DNA from 3 places in the Streptomyces roseoviridis genome. Region 1 is predicted to be linked to each of the others. Evidence: riboswitches for the same ligand, from Rfam matches in the RefSeq annotation. Region 1 holds a riboswitch; each other region holds the start of a gene.
The links. A riboswitch is a leader RNA that binds a small molecule or an ion and turns the genes downstream of it on or off. The one in region 1 is predicted to bind cobalamin.

Region 1 (7,481 bases):
CCGCCGAGCACGTGGCTGAGCAGCAGCATCGCGGCGAAGGAGCAGACGGCGCCGGCGAACGCGCCGGCGGAGACGGAGACGGCTCCGCCGCCGGCGCCGAGGACGACGACCGCGACGGCGCCGGTCGAGGCTCCGGAGGAGACGCCGAGGACGAAGGGGTCGGCGAGCGGGTTGCGCAGCAGCGACTGCATCACCGCTCCGCAGAGCGCGAGCCCGGCCCCGCACACGGCGGCGAGCAGTGTGCGGGGCAGCCGCAGGTTCCAGACGATGCCCTCGCGGATGGGGCCGAGTCCGGAGGGGGCGCCGCCGAGGTGGGCGGAGACGGCGGACCAGACGTCGGTGACGCCGATGTGGGCCGGACCGATGGTGACGGCGACGGCGAGGGAAAGCAGGAGGACGGCGCAGCCGGCGGCGGCGCGCAGCAGCGTGCCGGCCCGGGCGGTCGCGCCGGTCACTTCGCGGGGCCGGCGGCGCGCAGGGCCGCGGCGACCTGCTCGATGCCCTCGACCGTGCGGATGGTGGGGTTCATGGCCTGGCCGCTGAGGAGCACGTACCTCTTGTTCCGTACGGCGTCCATCTTCCGGGTGACGGGGTCGGACTCCAGGAACTCGATCTTCTTGGCGGCGCTCTCGCCGGACTGTGCCTTGCGGGTGAGGTCGCCGATCACCAGGAGGTCGGGGTTGCGGTCGGCGACGGTCTCCCAGCCGATCTGGGGCCATTCCTCGGTGGTGTCGTCGAAGACGTTCCGGGTGCCGGTCTCCCGGGTGATGACGCCGGGAGCTCCGCAGCAGCCGGCCATGTACGGCGAGCGGGCGTCGGAGAACCAGTAGAGGACGCGGACGTCCGCGGCGCGCAGGCCGGTGGTGGCCTTGGCCACGCGGCCCTTCAGCTCGGCGACGAGCCGCTCGCCGCGGTCCTCGACGCCGAACAGCCGGGCGAGGTCGCGCACTTCTCCGTAGACGGTCTCCATGGTGAGCGGCGTGGTCCGCTTCCCGTCGCCGCCGCCGGAGTTGTCCTTGCCGACGCAGTCGGCCGGGGACAGGTAGGTGGGGACGCCGAGCTGCTCGAACTGTTCGCGGGTGGCGACGCCGCCCTTGCCGAGGGTGGAGGCGAAGGAGGCGGCGACGAAGTCGGGTTCGGTGTCGAGGACCTTCTCGAAGGACGGGTTGTTCTCGGCGAGGCGGGGCACGGCGGCGGCGGGCTTCTCCAGCCCCTTCATGACCGGGTCGGTCCAGGTGGCGGTGCCCACCATGCGGTCGGCGAGGCCGAGCGCCAGCATGATCTCGGTGGTGCCCTGGTTGAGCGAGACGGCCCGCCGGGGGCCGCCGGGCGGGACCTGGACCGTCCGGCCGCAGTTCTTCAGGGACGTCGCGGACGCGGCGGCCTTGGAGCCGTTCTTTCCGCCGGCGGTCGTGGTGGGCGCGGTGCCGCAGGCGGTGAGGAGCAGCACCCCGCAGAGCAGCAGGGCCGCGGGACGGGCGGAAGGGTGCGGGGGCGCGGGACGGTGCAGGGGCACGGCTCATCCTGGTGGTCGGGGGCCCTGTGCGCGAGGCCCGGTCCGTACGGTCCGCCAGCAGGTCTTCGGACTCGGGTTCGCTCGGCCGGGGCGCCTTCCCGGGCCGTTCCGCGGCCCAGTGGCGTCGTGCCCCGCCCGTCCCCCTCACCGCTGCGCGTCAGTTCCGGATTCGCACCGGATTCCCTGACCACCGTGCGTCACGCACGGGAGTTCGACTGGCTACGGCAAGCTACCACAGCCCAAGATCGCTCCACGGGCGTCCCGCGGCCGGCCCGTGTGCATAGGGGGTCCGGATCGGGGCACGTGCTGGACGGAGGTGCCGCCATGGTCCACGCGCAGCCCGTGCCACCCCCGGACTCGGCTCCGGAGCCCCGTACGTACCGGGCTTCGTCGGGCACGGCGTGGGTCGTGCGCGAGTTCTCGCCCGCGCCGGGCGTCGTCGTCCTGTCGGCGAACGGCGAGTTCGACATCGAGACGGTGGGCTGTCTGCGCCGGGCGCTCGCCGAGGCGCGCCCCGAAGGAAGCCGCGAGGTCGTCCTCGACGTCTCCCGGGTCGTCTTCGGGGACTCCTCCTTCCTGCACGAGCTGGTGGCCGCCCACTTCGCCGGCCACCGTCTCGTGGTCGCGGGGCCCCTGCCCCGGCAACTGCGCCAGCTGTTCGCCCTGACGGGCACACTGGGCCTCTTCACGGTCGTGGAGGATCGTGTCGGCCCGCGCTGCGCCTGATCATGGTGGGACCGCCGAGGACAGAAGGGAGCTGACCGCATGGGAGCCACGGAGGCAGCGGAGGACTTCGCGGGACGGCTCGACGTCGACGTCCTGGAGGGGCGAAAACCCGGCACGGTCGTGGTGACCGTCACGGGCGAGCTCGACCACGACACGGCGGCCCCGCTGAAGGAGGCGCTGGTGCGGCACGCCCGCGCCGGACGGATCGTCGTCGACTGCGCGGGGCTGCGGTTCTGCGACTCGACCGGGCTCAACGTCCTCCTGCGGGCCAGACTACGGATGCTGGACGCCGGCGGGAGACTCGACCTCGCCGCGCTGCGGGCCCCGGTGAACCGGATGTTCGAGATCACGGGTGCCCGGGCCGTCTTCCGGGTATACGAGGACACTGCCGCCGCACTCGCGGACACCCCCGCGACGGGCGGCGCGTCGGCGGAGGGATCACCGGCGACGAACGGGTCACCAGCGGCGGAGGGGTCATGAGGCGCGGGGACACCGCGGGGGCCGGCAACACCGGGAGCACCGGCGACCCCAGGGGGGCCGGCGGTCCCGAAGGCACCGGGAACCTCGCGCAGGGGCAGGTCAGGCGGCTGCTGCTGCACGGCGCCGGCGGCGCGGTCACGCGCTGCCGCGACTTCACCGCCGCGGCGCTCACCGACTGGGGCTGGCTGCCCGGAGCGACGCCGGAGGACCGCGAGCGGGCGGAGGACGTCCTGCTGATGGTCTCCGAGGTCGTGACCAACGCCTGTCTGCACGCCGGCGGACCGCAGCAGCTCGTCCTGCGCCACTCCCGGGGCCACCTCCGGGTGGAGGTGTACGACGCGAGTCCCGCCGCCCCCCGCTCGAACGTGCCGCGCTCGCCCTCGCTGCCCGGCGGCCACGGTCTGATGGTGCTCGACCGGCTGGCCAAGGACTGGGGATCGGCGGCCAAGGACGACGGAAGCCCGGGCAAGGTGGTCTGGCTGGAGGTCGGCCCGCCGTCCCCGCCGCCGTGGTCGCGCGGCGACGCGCCGGGCGTCTGATCCGCCGACCGGGCGGCCGGGTGTTTGACCCGGCCGTCAGCGGTAATCCGCAGCGCATGTCCACGGGAGAGGAGACCGTGACCACCCGCCGGTCGGCGCGTTACGAGCTGGCGGAGGGTCCCGGCATGCTGGCGGAGTGCCGCGCGCTGACGCAGCGGGCGCTCGCCGCGTGGTTCGGCCGGGCGGGGACGCGCGGGCGCGAGCCGGTCGAGGACGTCCTGCTCCTGGTCTCCGAGGTGGTCACCAACGCGCGCCTGCACGGCGGCGCCCCGTACGAGCTGTGCCTGGAGGGCCGCGGCCGGGCGCTGTGGGTGCAGGTCAGCGACGGCAACCCGCGCCGCCCCGTGCCGCACGGCCCGCACCGCCCCGGCCGCCCCTCGGGTCACGGGCTCTACCTGCTCCAGCGGCTCGCGGCGCAATGGGGCACGGTGCCCCGGGGCCGCGCCGGGAAGACGGTGTGGTTCACGGTGGACGTCCTGCGCTAGACCGTGTCCGAAGGCCGGAGGCCGAAGGCCGGCGGAGGCGAGGGGCGAGGGAGCGAGCCCCCGGGGAGACCTCGGTGCCGGATCGTTCCGGAGGACCCGTTCCGGGGGCGGACCTAGAGTGGACGGGTAGGGCGCCCACCTGCGGACGAGGTCCTCCATGGCACAGCGCAGAGCAGCACACCGCAACCGCGGTCACGGCGGCGACGCCCCCGGCGACGGGGGCGGCCGGAACGGGTGGGGCGGCGACGGCGGCGGCTCCCCACCCGGCGAGGACGCCCTGCGCCGGCTGCTCGCCGGGCTCACCGCCGTACGGGACGGCGATCTGTCCGTACGCCTCGCCGAGGGCTCCGACGGCGTCCTGGGCGAGATCGCGACCGTCTACAACGACATGGTCGACCGGCTCTCCCTGCTGACCTCCGAGGTCACCCGCGTCGCCGGCGAGGTGGGCGGGCAGGGCCTCCTGGGCGGCCGGGTGCGCGAACCGCTCGCGCGCGGTGCCTGGCGGGAGCTCACCAGCGGCGTGAACACGATGGCCGACAACCTGACCTCGCAGGTGCGCTCGATCGCCCAGGTGGCGACCGCCGTCGCCCGGGGCGACCTCACGCAGAAGATCCGGGTGGACGCGCGCGGCGAGATCCTGGAGCTCAAGGAGACCATCAACACCATGGTCGACCGGCTGTCCTCCTTCGCCGAGGAGGTCACCCGGGTGGCCCGCGAGGTCGGTACGGAGGGGCTGCTCGGCGGCCAGGCCAGGGTGGGCGGGGTGTCCGGCACCTGGAAGGACCTCACCGACAACGTCAACTCCATGGCCGACAACCTGACCAACCAGGTGCGCAACATCGCGCAGGTCACCACCTCGGTCGCCCAGGGCGATCTGACCAGCCGGATCGACGTGGCGGCCCGGGGCGAGATCCTGGAGCTGAAGACCACCATCAACACGATGGTCGACCAGCTGTCCTCGTTCGCCGCCGAGGTGACCCGGGTGGCCCGCGAGGTGGGCACGGAGGGGAAGCTGGGCGGGCAGGCGGAGGTCGAGGGCGTCTCGGGCACGTGGGCGCGGCTGACCGAGAACGTCAACGAACTCGCCGGGAACCTGACCCGGCAGGTCCGGGCGATCGCCGAGGTCACCAGCGCGGTCGCCGAGGGCGACCTGACCCGGTCGATCACCGTCGAGGCGCCCGGCGAGGTCGGCGAACTGCGCGACAACATCAACTCGATGGTCGAGTCGCTGCGCGCCACCACCCGCGCCAACCAGGAGCAGGACTGGCTGCAGACGAACCTGGCCCGGATCACCGCCCTGCTCCAGGGCACCCGAGGGCTGCCGGAGATCGCCGAGCTGATCATGGCGGAGGTGCCGCCGCTGGTGTCGGCGCAGTACGGGGCCTTCTTCCTGGTCGCGGAGGGCCGCGAGGCGACGACGGACCCGGACCGGGGCGCGGACCCGCACGGCCCCGGCGCGGAGCCGGTGCCGGACGGTGCCGGGAGCGGCGCGGAGGAGTGGGAGGGGCCGGAGCTGGTCCTGGCCGCCTCGTACGGGCTGCCGCTCGGCCCCGGCGGCCCCCGGCGCCGCTTCCGCTTCGGCGAGGGGCTGGTCGGGCAGGCGGCGCGGGACCGGCGGACCCTGCTGGTCGATCCGGTGCCGCGGGGCTACGCCACCGTCTCCTCGGGCGTCGGGAGCGCCGAGCCGGCCGCCCTGGTGGTGCTGCCGATCGTGGTGGAGGACCAGGTGCTGGGAGCCGTCGAGCTGGCCTCGCTCCAGCCCTTCGGCGCGCTCCAGCGCGACTTCCTCGACCGCTTCGTGGTGAGCGCGGGCGCGGTCCTCAGCTCCCTGGTGGCCAACCTCCGCACCGACGAGCTGCTCGCCCAGTCCCGTAACCTCGCCGACGAACTGCGCTCCCGCACCCAGGAGTTGCAGGCGCGGCAGCGCGAGCTCCAGCGGTCCAACGCGGAACTCCAGGAACAGGCCGCCCTGCTGGCCGAGCGCAACAAGGACATCGAGTCGAAGAACCGGGTCATCGAGCAGGCCCGGCAGGAGCTGGAGACCCGGGCGCAGCAGCTGTCGCGCACCTCGATGTACAAGTCCGAGTTCCTGGCCAACATGAGCCACGAGCTGCGGACCCCACTCAACAGCCTGCTGATCCTGGCCCGGTTGCTCGCCCAGAACCCCGAGGGCAACCTGACGGAGAAGCAGGTCGACTACGCGGAGGTCATCCACTCGGCGGGTTCGGACCTGCTCCAGCTGATCAACGACATCCTCGACCTGTCCAAGGTGGAGGCGGGCAAGATGGAGGTGCGGCGCGAGCCGTTCGCGCTGTCCAAGCTCATGGAGTCGCTGGGGGCGACCTTCGGGCCGATCGCGGACGAGAAGGGCCTCGACTTCACGGTCACGGTCGCGCCCGACGTACCGGCGTACCTCACCACGGACGAGGGCCGGCTGCGTCAGGTGCTGCGCAACCTGCTGTCGAACGCGATGAAGTTCACGGAGGAGGGCCGGGTCGAGCTCACCGTGGAGCACACGCCCCCGGACGAGATCCCGGCCGTGCTGCGCGACGGGCGGCCGGTGCTGGCCTTCCGGGTCGCCGACACCGGCGTCGGCATACCCGCCGACCGGCTCCGCAACATCTTCGAGGCGTTCCAGCAGGGCGACGGGACCACTGCGCGGCAGTACGGCGGGACGGGCCTCGGTCTGTCGATCAGCCGGGAGGTGGCGACGCTGCTGGACGGCACGATCGAGGTCGAGAGCACCCCCGGGCGCGGCAGCCGCTTCACCTTCCACCTGCCCGAGCGCCCGGTGCGGCACGAGCCGGGACCGGAGGCCGGTGCGGAGGCGGGTGCCGAGCCCGGTCCCCGGGCCGCTGCGGAGGCGGGACGGCTCGCCGTACCCCCCGGCGCACCGGACGTCGAACCGCCGGCCGGACCGCTCGCCGGTGCGCTGCCTCCGGGCGCCGCGCCGGAGGCGCGGCGGGAGGGGCGGGAGGGGCGGCGGGAGGGGCGGGAGGCGCCGGTCGCGTCGCCGGAGCGGTCCGGTGCCACCGTCCTCGTGGTCGACGACGACGTCCGGAACGTCTTCGCGCTCACCGAGGTCCTGGAGGCGCACGGCCTGCGGGTGCTCACCGCCGACGGCGGCCGTCGCGCGATCGGCGTGCTCGCCGGCCACGAGGAGGTCCGCCTGGTCCTCATGGACATCATGATGGCCGGCATGGACGGCTACCGGACCATGGAGGAGATCCGTCGGCTCCCGGGCCGCACGGGCCTGCCGATCATCGCCGTCACCGCGAAGGCGATGCCGGACGACCGGGCACGGGCCCTCGCGGCGGGCGCCGACGACTACCTCGCCAAGCCGGTGGACGAGGCGGAGCTCATGGTCAAGATCCGGCGGCAGCTGGGCGGTTAGCCGCCCGGTGCGGACGAGCCGCCCGCCGCGGTGGAATCGCCCTCCGCGGTCCGGCCGCCCACCGCGGACGAGTCGCCCGCCGCGGTCGGGCCGCCCACCACGGACGAGCCGCCCACCGCGGTCCGGCCGCCCACCGCGGACGAGTCGCCCACCGCGGTCGGGCCGCCCGCCGCGGACGAGTCGCCCACCGCGGTCGGGCCGCCCGCCGCGGACGAGTCGCCCACCGCGGTCGGGCCGCCCACCACGGACGAGCCGCCCACCGCGGTGGAATCGCCCTCCGCGGTCGGGCCGTCCGCCGCGGTGCAGTCGTCCTCCCGGTCGCGTCAGCCGCCGGTGCCGGT
Region 2 (7,481 bases), 4.4 Mb from region 1:
TACGGAGACGCCTTCGCGCTCGACGTGGGAGGCGCCCATGGCGGCGGCGTCCAGGAGGAGGTCGACGAGGTGGTCGTGCAGCAGGTTGACCTCGTCGACGTACAGGATGCCCCGGTGCGCCTGCGCGAGCAGGCCCGGCTCGAACGCCTTCACGCCCTCGGCGAGCGCCTTCTCGATGTCGAGGGCGCCGACGAGACGGTCCTCGGAGGCGCCGACGGGCAGTTCGACCAGGCGTGTCGGGCGCGAGACGCCCGGCGCGGGCTCGTGCGGCCCGTCGGGGCACTCCGGATCGGGCGCCTCCGGGGCGCACGAGAAGCGGCAGTCCGCGACGACGCCCATGGCGGGCAGGAGGGCCGTCAGGCCCCGCACGATCGTCGACTTGGCCGTGCCCTTCTCACCCCGCACGAGCACGCCGCCGATGTTCGGCGAGACGGCGTTGAGCAGCAGGCTCAGCCGCATGTCGTCCATGCCGACGACGGCGGTGAACGGATAGGGAACGGAGGCCATGAGCCGATACCCCTTTCGAGGGAACTGCTGCGATCGGAAGTGTCTGTGCGGCCCTGCCGGGCCGTCGTGGTGCGGTGCTCCCCGCGGACGCGGGGACGGCCTCGCCGTCAGCCCGGCCACGGGCGGAGTTCCGGCCGGTCGCCCGCACCGGCGGGGACGGCCGTGCCGGCGGCCCTCACGGCGCCCCGGGCGGCACGAACGGCAGCCCCTCCGGCGCGCCCTTCTCGATCAGCCGCATCAGCGCTCCGGTGTCGGCGTGCTCCTCGATCAGGTCGCCGAGGCGGTCGAGCTGTTCCTCGCGCAGGGCGCCGAAGGAGGTGTCGGGGGCCGGGACGAAGCGGCGCCCCGCGGCGGCGGCGACCTCGCGCAGGAACGCCCGGCGGAAGCCGTCGCTCTCCAGGGAGCCGTGCCAGTGGGTGCCCCACACCGCGCCGACGCGGCAGCCGTCGAGGAACGGCTCGCCGCCCACGACGTCGGCGACGCCGTGGTGGATCTCGTAGCCCTCGACGCGCTCGCCGAGCGCCTCGCCGACCGGCCGGGCCAGCGTCTTCTCGGGCGCGAACCGCACGCGTACGGGCAGCAGGCCGAGCCCGTCGACCGTGCCCGCCTTCGACTCGACCTCGTCGTCGATGCGCTCGCCGAGCGCCTGGAAGCCGCCGCAGACGCCGAGCACGGGACGGCCCTCGGCGGCCCGGCGGGCCAGCGCGTCCGCGAGGCCGCGTTCGCGCAGCCAGGCCAGCGCCTTCACGGTGCCCCGGGTGCCGGGCACGACGACCAGGTCGGCGTCGACCAGCTCCTCGGGCCGGTCGACGAACCGCACCACGACCCCCGGTTCGGCGGCGAGCGCGTCCACGTCGGTGAAGTTGGACATCAGCGGCACGGCGCACACGGCGACCCGCAGCACGTCCGCGCCGAGCGGCGGCGCCACCACGGACTCGCGCACCGCGCCCCGCAGCGAGACGCGCAGGCCGTCCTCCTCGTCGATGCCGAGCCCGTGCGCGTACGGCAGGACACCGAGGGTGCGGCGTCCGGTGAGGTCGTACAGCATGTCGAGGCCCGGTTCGAGCAGCGTGACGTCGCCCCGGAACTTGTTCACCAGATACCCGGCGACCAGCGCCTGGTCCTCCGGCGCGAGGAGGGCCGTCGTCCCGAAGAACTGGGCGAAGACCCCGCCCCGGTCGATGTCGCCGACGACCACGACGGGCAGCCGCGCGGCCCGGGCGATGCCCATGTTGACGATGTCGGTGCGCCGCAGGTTGATCTCGGCCGGGCTGCCCGCGCCCTCGCAGATCACCGCGTCGTACGTGTGCCGCAGCTCCTCCAGGCACGCGAGGACGGGCTCGAACAGCTCCTTCTGCCGGCCGCCGTGGTAGCCGCGGGCACTCAGCTCGCCGACCGGCTTCCCCATGAGCACGACCTGGCTGGAGCGGTCGCTGCCGGGCTTGAGCAGCACCGGGTTCATCAGGGCGGTCGGCTCGACGCGGGCGGCCTGCGCCTGCATGGCCTGCGCCCGCCCGATCTCCGCGCCCTCCCTCGTCACGAAGGAGTTCAGGGACATGTTCTGCCCCTTGAACGGCGCCACCTTGATGCCCTGCCGGACCAGCCACCGGCAGATGCCGGCCGTGACGACGCTCTTGCCCGCGTCGGACGTGGTCCCGGCGACGAGCAGCCCCCCGCCCCTCATGCGTACCTCCGCTTCACCGCGTTCGTCAGGATCCGGCCGCCCGCACAGGCGGCCAGGGTCAGCCAGGTCACCCGGCGGGACAGCCGGACCGCCCGGTCGATGTCGGCCACCTCGACGGCCCGCCCCTCCCCGCCCAGCACGGGCCGGTGCTCGACCCGTCCGCCGTACGAGAGGGTCCCGCCGAGCCGTACGCCGAGCGCTCCCGCGAAGGACGCCTCCACCGGGCCCGCGTTGGGGCTCGGGTGCTTCCCGGCGTCGGCCCGCCAGGCGCGCAGCGCGCCCCGGGGGTTTCCGCCCGCCAGGGTGGCGAGTACGGCGGTGAGCCGGGCGCCGGGCCAGCCGGCGAGGTCGTCGAGGCGGGCCGAGGCCCAGCCGAAGCGCCGGTAGCGGGGGGACTTGTGACCGACCATCGCGTCGAGGGTGTTGACCGCCCGGAAGCCCAGCAGGCCGGGCACGCCCGCGACCGCGCCCCAGAAGAGGGCGCCCACGACGGCGTCCGAGGTGTTCTCGGCGACCGACTCGACGACCGCGCGGGCCATCGCGGGCCCGTCCAGGGACTGGGGGTCACGGCCGCACAGGTGGGGCAGCCGCTCGCGCGCCACCTCAAGGTCGCCGGCCGCGAGCGCCCCGCCGATCGCGCGGGCCTCGCGGCCCAGTGTCGTACCGCCGACGACGGCCCACACGGAGGCGGCGGTCAGGGCGACGGAGGCGGCGCGGCTGCCCCGTACCGTACGGGCGGCGAGGGCGCCGAGGGCCACGGTGGTGCCGACGCAGACGGCGGTGTGCAGGGCGCCCCGGCCCCGGTGGTCGCCGTGGAGGCGCTTCTCGACCGCGGCCGCCGCCCGGCCGAAGGCGGCGACGGGGTGGCCGCGGCGGGGGTCGCCGAGGAGCAGATCGACGGCGAGGCCGACGGCCGCTCCGTAGGCGTAGACACGGGTGGTGCCGGGAACTCTGGGGCCGCGGCCGGGCATGGCGCTGTGTCCTCACTCAGGGTCCGCGCCCTGGGTCGACGTGACGGCGGCGAGAGTTCCTGACTCCCGGCCCCTCGGGGCCGGTCACAGTGGCGGGACCGCGCCGGAATCGCACCGGGCTTCCTCTCCTTTGCCGCCGTAATGGCCTCGGCAGTCCACCACGCCCCGCGAACGGCCGTCAACTCGCCCTTGACCTGCGCCGGGTCACTGTGCGAAGCACCACAGACACGAGCGGCCGGGCGGCCCGCACCGATGGTGCGGGCCGCCCGGCCGTCACGGTCGCCGGGTCAGGCGACGATCAGATAGATGCCGTACGCCACGGCCGCCGCGCACAGCGCGAAGCAGGCGTAGGCGCCGGTGCGGGCCAGGGCGGCGGAGCCGCCGTTCGCCGTGGCCTGCTCCTGCTTGGAGAGGCCGACGATGCCGAGCGTGAACAGGCCCACGAGGGCGACGGTCGCCACGAGGCTGACTCCGAAGACGGAGCCGAGAGCTGCCCAGTCGATCTTCATGCGGTTGCTTTCCTGTTCCTCTTGCTCAGACCGCGGCCGGGGCCGGGGGAGCGGTCGGGTCCGCCGTGCCGGGCGCGGGGATGGTGGCCTTCAGGTCCTCGTCCGTGACGGCGGCGACGGAGCCGGCCGGCGGCGGGGTGACCGCCGCGATGGCGGTGGTGACGACGCCCGCGGGCTCGGCCTCGGTCTCGACCTCGTTGACGTTGGTGTGGTCGACCACCTGGCGGCGGGAGACCAGCCAGATCGCGAGGCAGGAGGCGACCAGGAAGCCCGCGACCGTGTAGACGCCCCAGTCGCCCTGGCGGGCGACGTACTCGGCGCCCGCGCCGACCAGGCCGGCGGCCGGCAGGGTCAGGCCCCAGGCGACGAACATCCGGGTGGCCGTCGACCAGCGCACCACGCCGCCCTTGCGGCCCAGGCCCGCGCCCATGACGGCGCCGGAGCAGGAGTGGGTGGTGGAGAGGGAGAAGCCCAGGTTCGAGGAGGCCAGGATGACCGTGGCCGCGCTGGTCTGGGCGGCGAAGCCCTGCTGCGGCTGGAGGTCGGTCAGGCCCTTGCCCATGGTGCGGATGATGCGCCAGCCGCCGAGGTAGGTGCCCAGCGCGATCGCCACACCGGCGGAGACGATGACCCAGACCGGCGGGTTGGAGCCGGGCGCGAGGGTGCCGCCGGCGACCAGGGCGAGGGTGATGATGCCCATGGTCTTCTGCGCGTCGTTGGTGCCGTGGGCGAGGGAGACGAGACCGGCGGAGGCGATCTGGCCGGCCCGGTAGCCCTTCGCGGTGGTCTTGGCGTCCGCGTTGCGGTCGAGGCGGTACGTCAGCCGGGCGGCGAACATCGCGGCCAGGCCGGCGACCAGCGGGGCGGCGAGCGCGGGGAGGAGCACCTTGGTGACGACGACGCCGCCGTTGACGCCGCTGAGGCCGATCGAGGCGACGGTCGCGCCGATGAGGCCGCCCATCAGGGCGTGGGAGGAGCTGGAGGGCAGTCCGACCAGCCAGGTCAGCAGGTTCCACAGGATCGCGCCGACGAGCGCGGCGAGGATCACTTCGGGCTGGATGCCTGATTCGTCGACCAGACCCTTGGAGATCGTGTTGGCGACCTCCACCGAGAGGAACGCGCCGACCAGGTTCAGCACGGCGGACATGGCCACCGCCGTCTTGGGCTTGAGTGCGCCGGTCGAGATGGTCGTCGCCATCGCGTTGGCGGTGTCGTGGAAACCGTTCGTGAAATCGAACACGAGAGCTGTCACGACCACAATCGCGAGCAGCAGCGTGATGTGTTCCATTTACCCAGGCAATCGTTTGACGTCAGTGGCTCGTCGAACGTAGGCAACCTGAGTGAACGGAAGGTGAACTGGGCCCGGCAGCACGGTGTCCCGAACCGGGGTCGGCGGATTCCGTTTAGCGGCTCGGGGGCACCCCTGTCCACGATGCGGTCGCCCTGCGACCCCGGGTAATCCGTGCGGTGGCGGCATCCAGCCCCCGGCGGCCCCTGCCGCCGCTCCCGCCCCGTATCGCCCAGTGGACCGCTTCAGCCCCACGGAGGACCCCCGCGAGTGATCCAGGTCACTCGAAAGAGCCGCCCGGTGGCAGCGCGGGGCCCCGCTGCGGACACTGGGAGCGTGCGCCCGGCTACAGCGACGGCAGCGGCCGTCACCACAGTGATCGGTCTCGGCGCGGCCGCGGTGGCGGTCGGCCGGTACGCCAGCGACGCCGCCCTCGGGGTGCCGTCCGGACGCCCCCTCCCCGGCGACCCCAGACTCACCGTGCACGTCACGGGGCCCGGCCGGATCACCCTCACCCGCAGCCTCGCGTCGCTGCGGCCGGGCACGTACGGCATCGAGGCCCGGGGCGTGCACGCCGTCGTCGGCCCCGTCCTCGACCGGGTCCCGCACACCGCCGACACGGTGGTGCGCCGGCTCGAACGGGTCGAGCTCGGCGCCCTCGCCCCCGGCGACCGGCTCCGCCTCACCCCGCAGCTGCACTGCGGCACCCCCGGGACCGCCCTCGGCCTGCCCTACGAGGAGGCCGAGATCCCCGGCGAGCTCGGCACCCTGCCCGCCTGGGTCGTGCCCGGCCCCCGCTCCACCTGGGTGATCGCCCTGCACGGCCTCGGCACCACCCGGGAGCACCCGCTCAACCTGCTCCCCTTCTTCCACCGCCGGCAGATCCCCGTCCTCGTCCCCGCCTACCGGGGCGACCCGGGCGCGCCGGCCGCGCCCGACGGGCTCGGCCACCTCGGCGACTCCGAATGGCGCGACGTCGACGCCGCCGTCCGCTACGCCGTCCGCCGCGGCGCCGCGAACGTCGTCCTGCACGGCTGGGGCACCGGCGCGGCCATGGCCCTGCACGCCGCCGCGAGCTCCGGGGTGCGCGACCGGATCCGCGGCCTGGTCCTCGACTCCCCGGTCCTCGACTGGGAGGCCACCCTGCGCAACCTGGCCTCGGCCCGCCGCGTCCCCGGCCTCCTCCTCCCGCTCGCCGTGCGCGCCGCCCAGGGCAGGACCGGCCTTCGCGGCGACCGCCTCCAGGAGGCCGCCGACCCCCACGCCCTGCGCGTGCCGACCCTGCTCCTCCACGGCCCCGACGACACCATCGCCCCCTGGGACGCGAGCCGCCGCCTGGCCCGGCTCCGCCCCGACCTCGTCACCCTCGCCACCGTCCCCGAGGCCCCCCACGCGGCCATGTGGAACGCGGACCCGGTGCGCTACGAGGAGGCCCTGCGGCGCTTCCTGACGCCCCTGGTCTGAGGCCGCTCCCGGCGGCCCGCCGTGCCGTGCGGCCCCTCTCCGGTTCCCCGCCCCGGCCCGGTCCGGGCGGCCGGACCGGGCGCGGGCGGGCCCGCCCCGGACGCGCCGGACGCCGCTCGGAGGAGGACCCCGGCCGGGCCGCCGCCCGGCGCTGCCCGGGCCCGGGCGGCGGAAGGCGGGGGCGCCGCCGCGGCGTTGCGGATTCCGATTGGGCTTTCGGGCCGTCAGCGGGAAGACTGCCCCCGTGACGTCTCGAAAGCCCGATGAACCATTGGCGCGCAACTCCAGACTCCGACTCGTCCGTCCGCGGTCCCTCGCCACCGCGCGAAGGGCCGTGACGAACCGGCGCACCCGCCCGGCGCCCCGGCCGCCCGAGGGGACGCCACCCAGGGCGGAGCTGGCCCGGCAGGCGAGGGCCGTGCTGGCCGACGCCGTGCGGATCGCCCGGTGGGCCGCCGTCGAGCGGCAGGCCGAGACGGCTCCCCCGGACGGGGAACGGGCCGCCGCCGCGCTGGGCCTGACCCCCGGTCAGGTCAGGGCCGGCTGGGACCGGGCCCGGCTCGCCGGGCTCGTCGAGCTGCACGGTGACACCGCCCGGCCCGGCTGGCGGCTGCAGGCCTGGGACCGGGACGACTCCGCCGTCCTGCGCGGCTGGGTCGCCCTCTTCGACGCCTGGTCGCTGGCCCACCCCGCCCCCGAGGACGTGGCCCCCGGCGCCGTCGCCGAGGTCGTCGAGGCCGTGCCCCAGGTCCTCTCCCTGCTCCAGCTCTCCGCCGGGCCCGTCGCCGTGTCCGGCCTCCTCGACCTGCTGCGCCAGCGCGTCGACGAACTCCGCGAGGAGCGCTGCGAGGTGCCGGCCCCCGGCGCCGCGGTCGAGCCGCCGCCCGCGGCCGAGGGCCTGCCCGCCCTGCTCGACTGGGCCCTGGAGGGCCTCGCCGCCGTCGGCGCCCTCACGCTCGGCGAGGGCCCCGACGGCAGCCATGCCACCCTCACCCCGCTCGGCAACTGGGCGGTGTGGGTCAAGCTGGAGCAGATCTGCGTCGCCGCGCAGAGTCCGG
Region 3 (7,481 bases), 1.0 Mb from region 1:
GGGTCGCGGACAGCCCGGACAGCCGTGAGTGGCGTGATCTGGAAGAGGTCTGCTGAGCCGGGTGGGTTCGGGCCCGTAGGCTGTCCCCCGACGGAATCGGGTTTTCAGGAAGGCCAAGCCGGACATGGCTCAGCAGGAGACGGACGAGCAGATCAACGACGGCTTCGTCGTGGACACGGAGGACTGCGAGGCGCGTGAGCTCGCCCACCGCGAGCGGGGCACCTCGCGTCCGATCACGGTCGTCGGCAACCCCGTGCTCCACCGGGAGTGCAAGGACGTCACCGAGTTCGACGAGAAGCTGGCGCAGCTGATCGACGACATGTTCGCCAGCCAGCGCACCGCCGAGGGCGTCGGCCTCGCCGCGAACCAGATCGGCGTGGACCTGAAGGTCTTCGTCTACGACTGCATGGACGACGAGGGCGTCCGGCACGTCGGCCACGTGGTCAACCCGGTCCTCCAGGACCTGCCGGCCGACCGCCGCCACCTCGACGACTCCAACGAGGGCTGCCTCTCGGTGCCGACCGCGTACGCCTCGCTGGCCCGCCCGGACTACGCCGAGGTGCACGGCAAGGACATGCACGGCAACGACATCAAGGTCCGCGGCACCGGCTACTTCGCCCGCTGCCTCCAGCACGAGACGGACCACCTCTACGGCTTCCTCTACATCGACAAGCTGTCCAAGCGCGACCGCAAGGACGCCCTGCGCCAGATGTCCGAGGGCACGCCGCGCTACCCGGTCGTCCCCAACGACTGACCTCCGCTCACGTACGCGCCAGGGCCCCGCACCTCACCGGTGCGGGGCCCTTCGTGTGCGAGCGGCCGGAGGTCAGTGCCCGGCCGTGGCGCCCTGCCGCCGGGCGAGGCGCCGCGCAGCGCCGTACACCGCCCAGACGACCGCCGCCCCGACCGCGTACCAGAGGAGGTCCGGGGCGTTGAACGTGGTCCCGAGGACGAGGGGCACGAGGGCGCTGTGCGCCGCGAGCGCGGCCGGCACGCCCGTCAGCTGGAACAGCTCCACCGCCCAGGACAGTGCGAGGGCGGCACCGGCCGCCGGCACCGGCCGCAGCCGGGGCGCGACCAGCACCACCAGGGCTCCGACCAGCACGGTGTACAGCGCGTCCCCGGCGTACACCGCCCAGTCGCCCGCCGCCGCGGACCTGGCGCCCAGGCCCGCGGCGACGGTCAGCACGGCGGCGGCACCGGCCGCGAGCCGGGTGGGCAGCGCCCCCGAGCCGGTCAGAAGTCCTCGTCGAGGTCGACGGAACCTTCCACGGCCACCTGGTACGCCGAAGGGCGGCGCTCGAAGAAGTTGGTCAGCTCCTGGACGCCCTGGAGCTCCATGAACCCGAACGGGTTCTCCGAGCCGTACACCGGCGCGAAGCCCAGGCGGGTCAGGCGCTGGTCGGCGACGCACTGGAGGTACTCGCGCATCGACTCGGTGTTCATGCCCGGCAGGCCGTCGCCGCACAGGTCGCGGCCGAACTGGAGCTCCGCCTCGACGGCCTCCTTCAGCATGTCGGTGACCTGCTGCTCGAGTTCGGCGTCGAAGAGCTCTGGCTCCTCCTTGCGGACGGTGTCCACGACCTCGAAGGCGAAGTTCATGTGCATCGTCTCGTCCCGGAAGACCCAGTTCGTCCCCGTCGCCAGGCCGTGCAGCAGACCGCGGGAGCGGAACCAGTACACGTAGGCGAAGGCGCCGTAGAAGAACAGGCCCTCGATGCAGGCGGCGAAGCAGATCAGGTTGAGCAGGAAGCGCCGGCGGTCGGCCCGCGTCTCCAGGCGGTCGATCTTCTCCACCGAGTCCATCCACTTGAAGCAGAACTGCGCCTTCTCGCGGATGGAGGGGATGTTCTCGACGGCGGCGAACGCGGCGGCGCGGTCGTCCGGGTCGGGCAGGTAGGTGTCGAGCAGCGTCAGGTAGAACTGGACGTGCACGGCCTCCTCGAAGAGCTGGCGCGACAGGTAGAGCCGCGCCTCCGGGGAGTTGATGTGCTTGTAGAGCGTCAGCACCAGGTTGTTCGCCACGATCGAGTCGCCGGTCGCGAAGAAGGCGACCAGACGGCCGATCATGTGCTGCTCGCCCGGCGTGAGCTTGGCGAGGTCGGCGACGTCGGAGTGGAGGTCGACCTCCTCCACGGTCCAGGTGTTCTTGATGGCGTCGCGGTAGCGCTCGTAGAAGTCGGGGTAGCGCATCGGACGCAGGGTCAGCTCGAAGCCCGGGTCGAGCAGGTTCTTCTCAACGGTCATTACTGGCAGGCCTCGCAGGACTCGGGGTTCTCAAGGGAGCAGGCGAGTGCGTCGGCGTCCGGCGTCGCCTGCTGGACGGGGAGGGTGGTGGCCTGGGCGGCGCGGGCGATCCGGGTCGCCGGGCGCGAGCGCAGGTAGTACGTGGTCTTCAGGCCCTGCTTCCAGGCGTACGCGTACATCGACGACAGCTTGCCGATGGTCGGCGTCTCCAGGAACAGGTTCAGGGACTGCGACTGGTCCAGGAACGGGGTGCGGGCCGCCGCCATGTCGATGAGGCCGCGCTGCGGGATCTCCCAGGCCGTGCGGTACAGCTCGCGGACCTCCGCCGGCACCCAGGCGAAGCCCTGCACCGAGCCGTTGGCGTCGCGCAGCGCCTCGCGGGTCTGCGCGTCCCAGACGCCGAGCCGCTTCAGCTCGTCCACCAGGTAGGCGTTGACCTGGAGGAACTCGCCGGACAGCGTCTCGCGCTTGAACAGGTTGGAGACCTGCGGCTCGATGCACTCGTAGACGCCGGCGATCGAGGCGATCGTCGCGGTCGGGGCGATGGCGAGGAGCAGGCTGTTGCGCATGCCGACGGCGGCGATCCGCTCGCGCAGCGCGGCCCAGCGCTCGGGCCAGTTCAGCTCGACGTCGTAGTGGTCCGGGTGCAGAACGCCGCGGGCGGTGCGGGTCTGCTCCCAGGCGGGCAGCGGACCGCTGCGCTCGGCGAGGTCGGCGGAGGCCTCGTAGGCGGCGAGCATGATCCGCTCGGCGATCTTCGTGGACAGCGCACGGGCGGCGGGCGAGTCGAAGGGCAGCTTCAGCTGGAAGAAGACGTCCTGGAGGCCCATCGCGCCCAGGCCCACCGGGCGCCAGCGGGCGTTGGAGCGGCCGGCCTGCTCGGTCGGGTAGAAGTTGATGTCGACGACTCGGTCGAGGAAGGTGACGGCGGTGCGGACGGTCTCGTCGAGCCGCTGCCAGTCGAGGTCGCCGGTGGCGGTGTCGACGAAGGCGCCCAGGTTGACCGAGCCGAGGTTGCACACGGCCGTCTCGCCGTCGTTCGTGACCTCGATGATCTCGGTGCAGAGGTTCGAGGAGTGCACGACGGTGCCGGGCTCGGCGGTCTGGTTCGCGGTCCGGTTGGAGGCGTCCTTGAAGGTCATCCAGCCGTTGCCGGTCTGCGCGAGGGTGCGCATCATCCGGCCGTACAGGTCGCGGGCCGGCATGGTCTTGCGGGCCAGGCCCGCCGCCTCGGCCTTGCGGTAGGCGGCGTCGAACTCCTCGCCGTACAGGTCGACCAGCTCGGGCACGTCGGCCGGGGAGAACAGCGACCACTCGGCGTCCGCGTTGACCCGGCGCATGAACTCGTCCGGGATCCAGTGCGCCAGGTTGAGGTTGTGGGTGCGGCGGGCGTCCTCGCCGGTGTTGTCGCGCAGCTCCAGGAACTCCTCGATGTCCGCGTGCCAGGTCTCCAGGTAGACGGCGGCGGCGCCCTTGCGGCGGCCGCCCTGGTTCACGGCGGCGACGGAGGCGTCGAGGGTCTTCAGGAACGGCACGATGCCGTTGGAGTGGCCGTTGGTGCCGCGGATCAGCGAACCGCGGGCGCGGATGCGGGAGTAGGAGAGCCCGATGCCGCCCGCGTGCTTCGACAGGCGCGCCACCTGGTGGTAGCGGTCGTAGATGGAGTCCAGCTCGTCCTGCGGGGAGTCCAGCAGGTAGCAGGAGGACATCTGCGGGTGGCGGGTGCCGGAGTTGAAGAGGGTGGGGGAGGAGGGCAGGTAGTCCAGCCGGCTCATCAGCCCGTACAGAGCCGCCACTTCGTCCACGGCGCGGGTGCTGTCGTCCTCGGCGAGGCCGGAGGCGACGCGGAGCATGAAGTGCTGCGGGGTCTCGATCACCTTGCGGGTGATCGGGTGGCGCAGCAGGTAGCGGGAGTAGAGGGTGCGCAGACCGAAGTAGCCGAAGCGGTCGTCGGCGGCCGGGTCGATCGTCGCGTCGAGCCGGGCGGCGTGCCGGGTGACGAAGCCGGCGGTGCGGTCGGCGATCAGGCCCTCGCGGTGGCCGACGGCCACGGAGGCGGAGAAGGACACCGCGCCCTGGCCGGCGGCCTCTTCGGCGATGGTCCGGGTGAGCAGCCGGGCGGCGAGCCGGGAGTACGCGGGGTCCTCCGCGATCAGGCCCGCGGCGGCCTCGGTGGCCAGCTCGCGCAGTTCCGCCTCGTCCGAGCCGGCGTGCCGGCCGCGCAGCGCGGCGGCGGCGACCCGGCCCGGGTCGGTGTCCGGGAGGTCGGCGGTGAGGTCGGTCAGGGTGCGCAGCAGCGCGGTCCCGGGGCCGTCGTTCGCCGTCTCGGTCGGGGTGACTGAGGCCGGATCGGCGGGCGCGATGGTCACGGTGGGGCTCTCCCTCGGCTCGGCTCGGGGCAGCACGGGGGAGGCGGAAGGCGGCGCGCCGCAGGCACGGCGGCGCCGCGACCACCGGCCCACTCCGCGAGGCCCGGACGTCTGTGGCACCCGGAACGTACGGACCGGGCGCACTGTCGGCAGGTCTTCGGACTCACTTCGTACGGAAGCGCAGGAAGTACACCGTTGCGGGACAGTTCCGGATTTCCACCGGATTCCCCTGCGGCGACAGCGAGCACGAGCATACATGTGGGGGGCGCCGCTCGTGGCACCCCCCACATGTTGTGTCGTACGTCCCAAGTCCTGCAACGGTGTGCGTCGTACGACCCGACTGCGCGCCCCGGGTCAGTGTCCGGCGCCCACCTTCGGCAGCTCGGTCACGACGCCCTTGTCGCCCGCGTCGGCGGTGTAGTCGCCGGGCTCCGTCTCGTCGACGCCCTCGGGGGCCTTGACGGCCTTGAGGACGACGGTGAGGACGACGGTGACGAGGAGGTTGAGGACGAAGGCGGTGAGGCCGATGTAGCCGATCTCGCCGATGCCCGGGATCGCGGCGGCGGAGCCGCCGAAGTGCTTCTGGGTCGGGCTGGCGACTCCGTACGCCGCCACCGTGCCGTAGATCATGCCGGCGGCCCAGCCCGCCACCAGCGCCCAGCGGTGGAACCAGCGGGTGAACAGGCCGAGCACCAGCGCGGGCATCGTCTGGAGCATCCAGATCCCGCCGAGGAGCTGGAAGTTGATCGCGACGGACTTGTCCATGGTGAGGATGAAGACCAGCGCGCCGACCTTCACCAGGAGCGAGGCGATCTTGGAGACCTTGTGCTCCTGCTCGGGGGTGGCGTCCGGCTTGAGGAAGTCCTTGTAGACGTTGCGCGTGAACAGGTTCGCCGCGCCGATGGACATGATCGCGGCCGGGACCAGGGCGCCGATGCCGATGGCGGCGAAGGCCAGACCGGCGAACCAGTCGGGGAACATGTCCTCGAAGAGCTGGGGGATGGCCAGCTGGGGGTTGGTCACGCTGACGCCGGCGGCGATCGCCATGAAGCCGAGCAGGGCGAGGAAGCCGAGGAGCACCGAGTACAGCGGCAGGATCGTCGCGTTGCGGCGGATCACCTCGCGTCCGCGCGAGGAGAGGGTGGCCGTGATGGAGTGCGGATACATGAACAGCGCGAGCGCCGAGCCCAGCGCCAGGGTGGCATAGGCCCACTGGCTCTGCGGTGCGGTCACCAGCTGGCCGCGGGGCTTGCCGGTCGCGGGGTTGGGCTGGCCGAAGGCGGCCTCCGCCTTGTCGAAGATCTCGGCGAAGCCGCCGAGCTTGATGGGGATGTAGATGACCGCGACCACGATGACGACGTAGATGAGCACGTCCTTCACGAAGGCGATCAGTGCCGGGGCGCGGAGCCCGGACGAGTAGGTGTAGGCGGCCAGCACGCCGAAGGCGATCAGCAGGGGCAGGTCCTTGACGAACCAGTGGGTGTGCGCGTCGCCGCCGACGCCCATGACGTCCAGGACGGCCTGGATGCCCACCAGCTGCAGGGCGACGTACGGCATCGTGGCGAGGATGCCGGTGAGCGCGACGGCCAGCGAGAGGCCCTTGGAGCCGAAGCGCCCGCGCACGAAGTCGGAGGCGGTGACATAGCCCTTGCGGTGGGAGACCGACCACAGGCGGGGCAGGAAGACGAAGGCCACCGGGAAGGCGAGGATCGAGTACGGGATGGCGAAGAAGCCGGCCGCCCCGGCCGCGTAGATGGCCGCCGGAATGGCGACGAAGGTGTACGCGGTGTAGAGGTCGCCGCCGAGCAGGAACCAGGTGATCCAGGTGCCGAAGCTCCGCCCGCCCAGGCCCCACTCGTCGAGGTTGTTCGCGTTCTCCACGCGGCGCCACCGGGCCGCCAGGAAACCCATGACCGTTACGAGAGCGAAGAGCAATCCGAAAACCGCGAGCGCGACGCCGTTTATCCCTTGGGTCATCGCGGCGTTCCTTCGCTGTCGGTCCGCCGGTCACGGCGCAGCAGTACGAGGGCCAGGGCGGTGAGCCCGGCGGCGACCGGAATCCAGAGCATCTGGTACCAGTAGAAGAACGGGATGCCGAGCAGGGTCGGCGTGATGCGCGCGTACGAACTCACCCAGAGGATCCCGGCGAACGGGGCGGCCAGGCAGAAGATGGCCAAGAGACGTCTCACCGTGAACCTGGGTCCCGGATTTCCGTTTTCGGACGGAGCGGACATTTCCGCGGCTCCCATTCTCTCTGTGACGTGTGCAGGGGTGGACGAAATTTGGCAGGTTACCGGTGCGTAGCGCAAGCGCTCACACCGAATGATCACTTTGTCCGCTCGCGCTGCCTGCGACTTCGGTTCTTTGCGTATGCGGCGAGTTTTGTCAAGAGGGTTTTCCGAGAGGGTCGTTCGCATGCCGGGAAGGGGGTTGACTGGCTGAGAGCAGGCTCGTTAGCGTCCATCGGCGGCGAGAACTTCGCCGGTCAAAAAGTGAGTTCTGTATGGCGGAAAATCTTCGGTGCCGGCCCGGCTCCGAAGGCTCAGCTCAGTGGATGGAAACGCAGCGCGATCTCACAGAGGGGAACCTCGTTCATGGCTCTGCACATGCCCGCCGACCACCAGCCGCGATACTCCGACTTCAACCTCACGGGACTTTCTGACGAAACCATGCGAGAGGGCGGTGAAAGGGCTCTCTTCGGCGCTGACGACGACCTCAAGTTACAGTTGATCGAGGCGCTGGCGAACGCAGGAATCCGCGATATCGACCTGGGCTCCGGACTCACCGAGCCGGCCTTTCTGCGACGCGTTCTCGATTCGAAGTACCTCCTCGGCCGCATACCGGAGGACACCCAGTTCGTCTTCA

Region 2: another riboswitch for cobalamin. It lies ahead of ABD954_RS26580 (cobalamin biosynthesis protein); the one in region 1 lies ahead of ABD954_RS06715 (ABC transporter substrate-binding protein).
Region 3: another riboswitch for cobalamin. It lies ahead of ABD954_RS10990 (ribonucleoside-diphosphate reductase subunit alpha); the one in region 1 lies ahead of ABD954_RS06715 (ABC transporter substrate-binding protein).

The regions. Positions count from the first base shown of each region.
Region 1 is NZ_BAAAWU010000001.1:1,476,959-1,484,439, forward strand. It holds gene ABD954_RS06710 (FecCD family ABC transporter permease) at 1-455, opposite strand, end outside; gene ABD954_RS06715 (ABC transporter substrate-binding protein) at 452-1,516, opposite strand; cobalamin riboswitch at 1,556-1,751, opposite strand; gene ABD954_RS06720 (STAS domain-containing protein) at 1,841-2,242, shown strand; gene ABD954_RS06725 (STAS domain-containing protein) at 2,282-2,722, shown strand; gene ABD954_RS06730 (ATP-binding protein) at 2,719-3,261, shown strand; gene ABD954_RS06735 (ATP-binding protein) at 3,318-3,746, shown strand; gene ABD954_RS06740 (HAMP domain-containing protein) at 3,904-7,140, shown strand; gene ABD954_RS06745 (hypothetical protein) at 7,137-7,400, opposite strand; gene ABD954_RS06750 (SpoIIE family protein phosphatase) at 7,464-7,481, opposite strand, start outside.
Region 2 is NZ_BAAAWU010000001.1:5,882,546-5,890,026, forward strand. It holds gene ABD954_RS26570 (putative cobaltochelatase) at 1-507, opposite strand, end outside; gene ABD954_RS26575 (cobyric acid synthase) at 683-2,191, opposite strand; gene ABD954_RS26580 (cobalamin biosynthesis protein) at 2,188-3,162, opposite strand; cobalamin riboswitch at 3,194-3,315, opposite strand; gene ABD954_RS26585 (hypothetical protein) at 3,450-3,671, opposite strand; gene ABD954_RS26590 (inorganic phosphate transporter) at 3,697-4,959, opposite strand; gene ABD954_RS26595 (alpha/beta hydrolase) at 5,296-6,423, shown strand; gene ABD954_RS26600 (hypothetical protein) at 6,668-7,481, shown strand, end outside.
Region 3 is NZ_BAAAWU010000001.1:2,484,617-2,492,097, reverse strand. It holds gene ABD954_RS11010 (tetratricopeptide repeat protein) at 1-56, shown strand, start outside; gene def (peptide deformylase) at 125-754, shown strand; gene ABD954_RS11000 (ribosomal maturation YjgA family protein) at 827-1,189, opposite strand; gene ABD954_RS10995 (ribonucleotide-diphosphate reductase subunit beta) at 1,237-2,247, opposite strand; gene ABD954_RS10990 (ribonucleoside-diphosphate reductase subunit alpha) at 2,247-4,616, opposite strand; cobalamin riboswitch at 4,748-4,870, opposite strand; gene mctP (monocarboxylate uptake permease MctP) at 4,971-6,593, opposite strand; gene ABD954_RS10980 (DUF3311 domain-containing protein) at 6,590-6,805, opposite strand; gene ABD954_RS10975 (hypothetical protein) at 7,211-7,481, shown strand, end outside.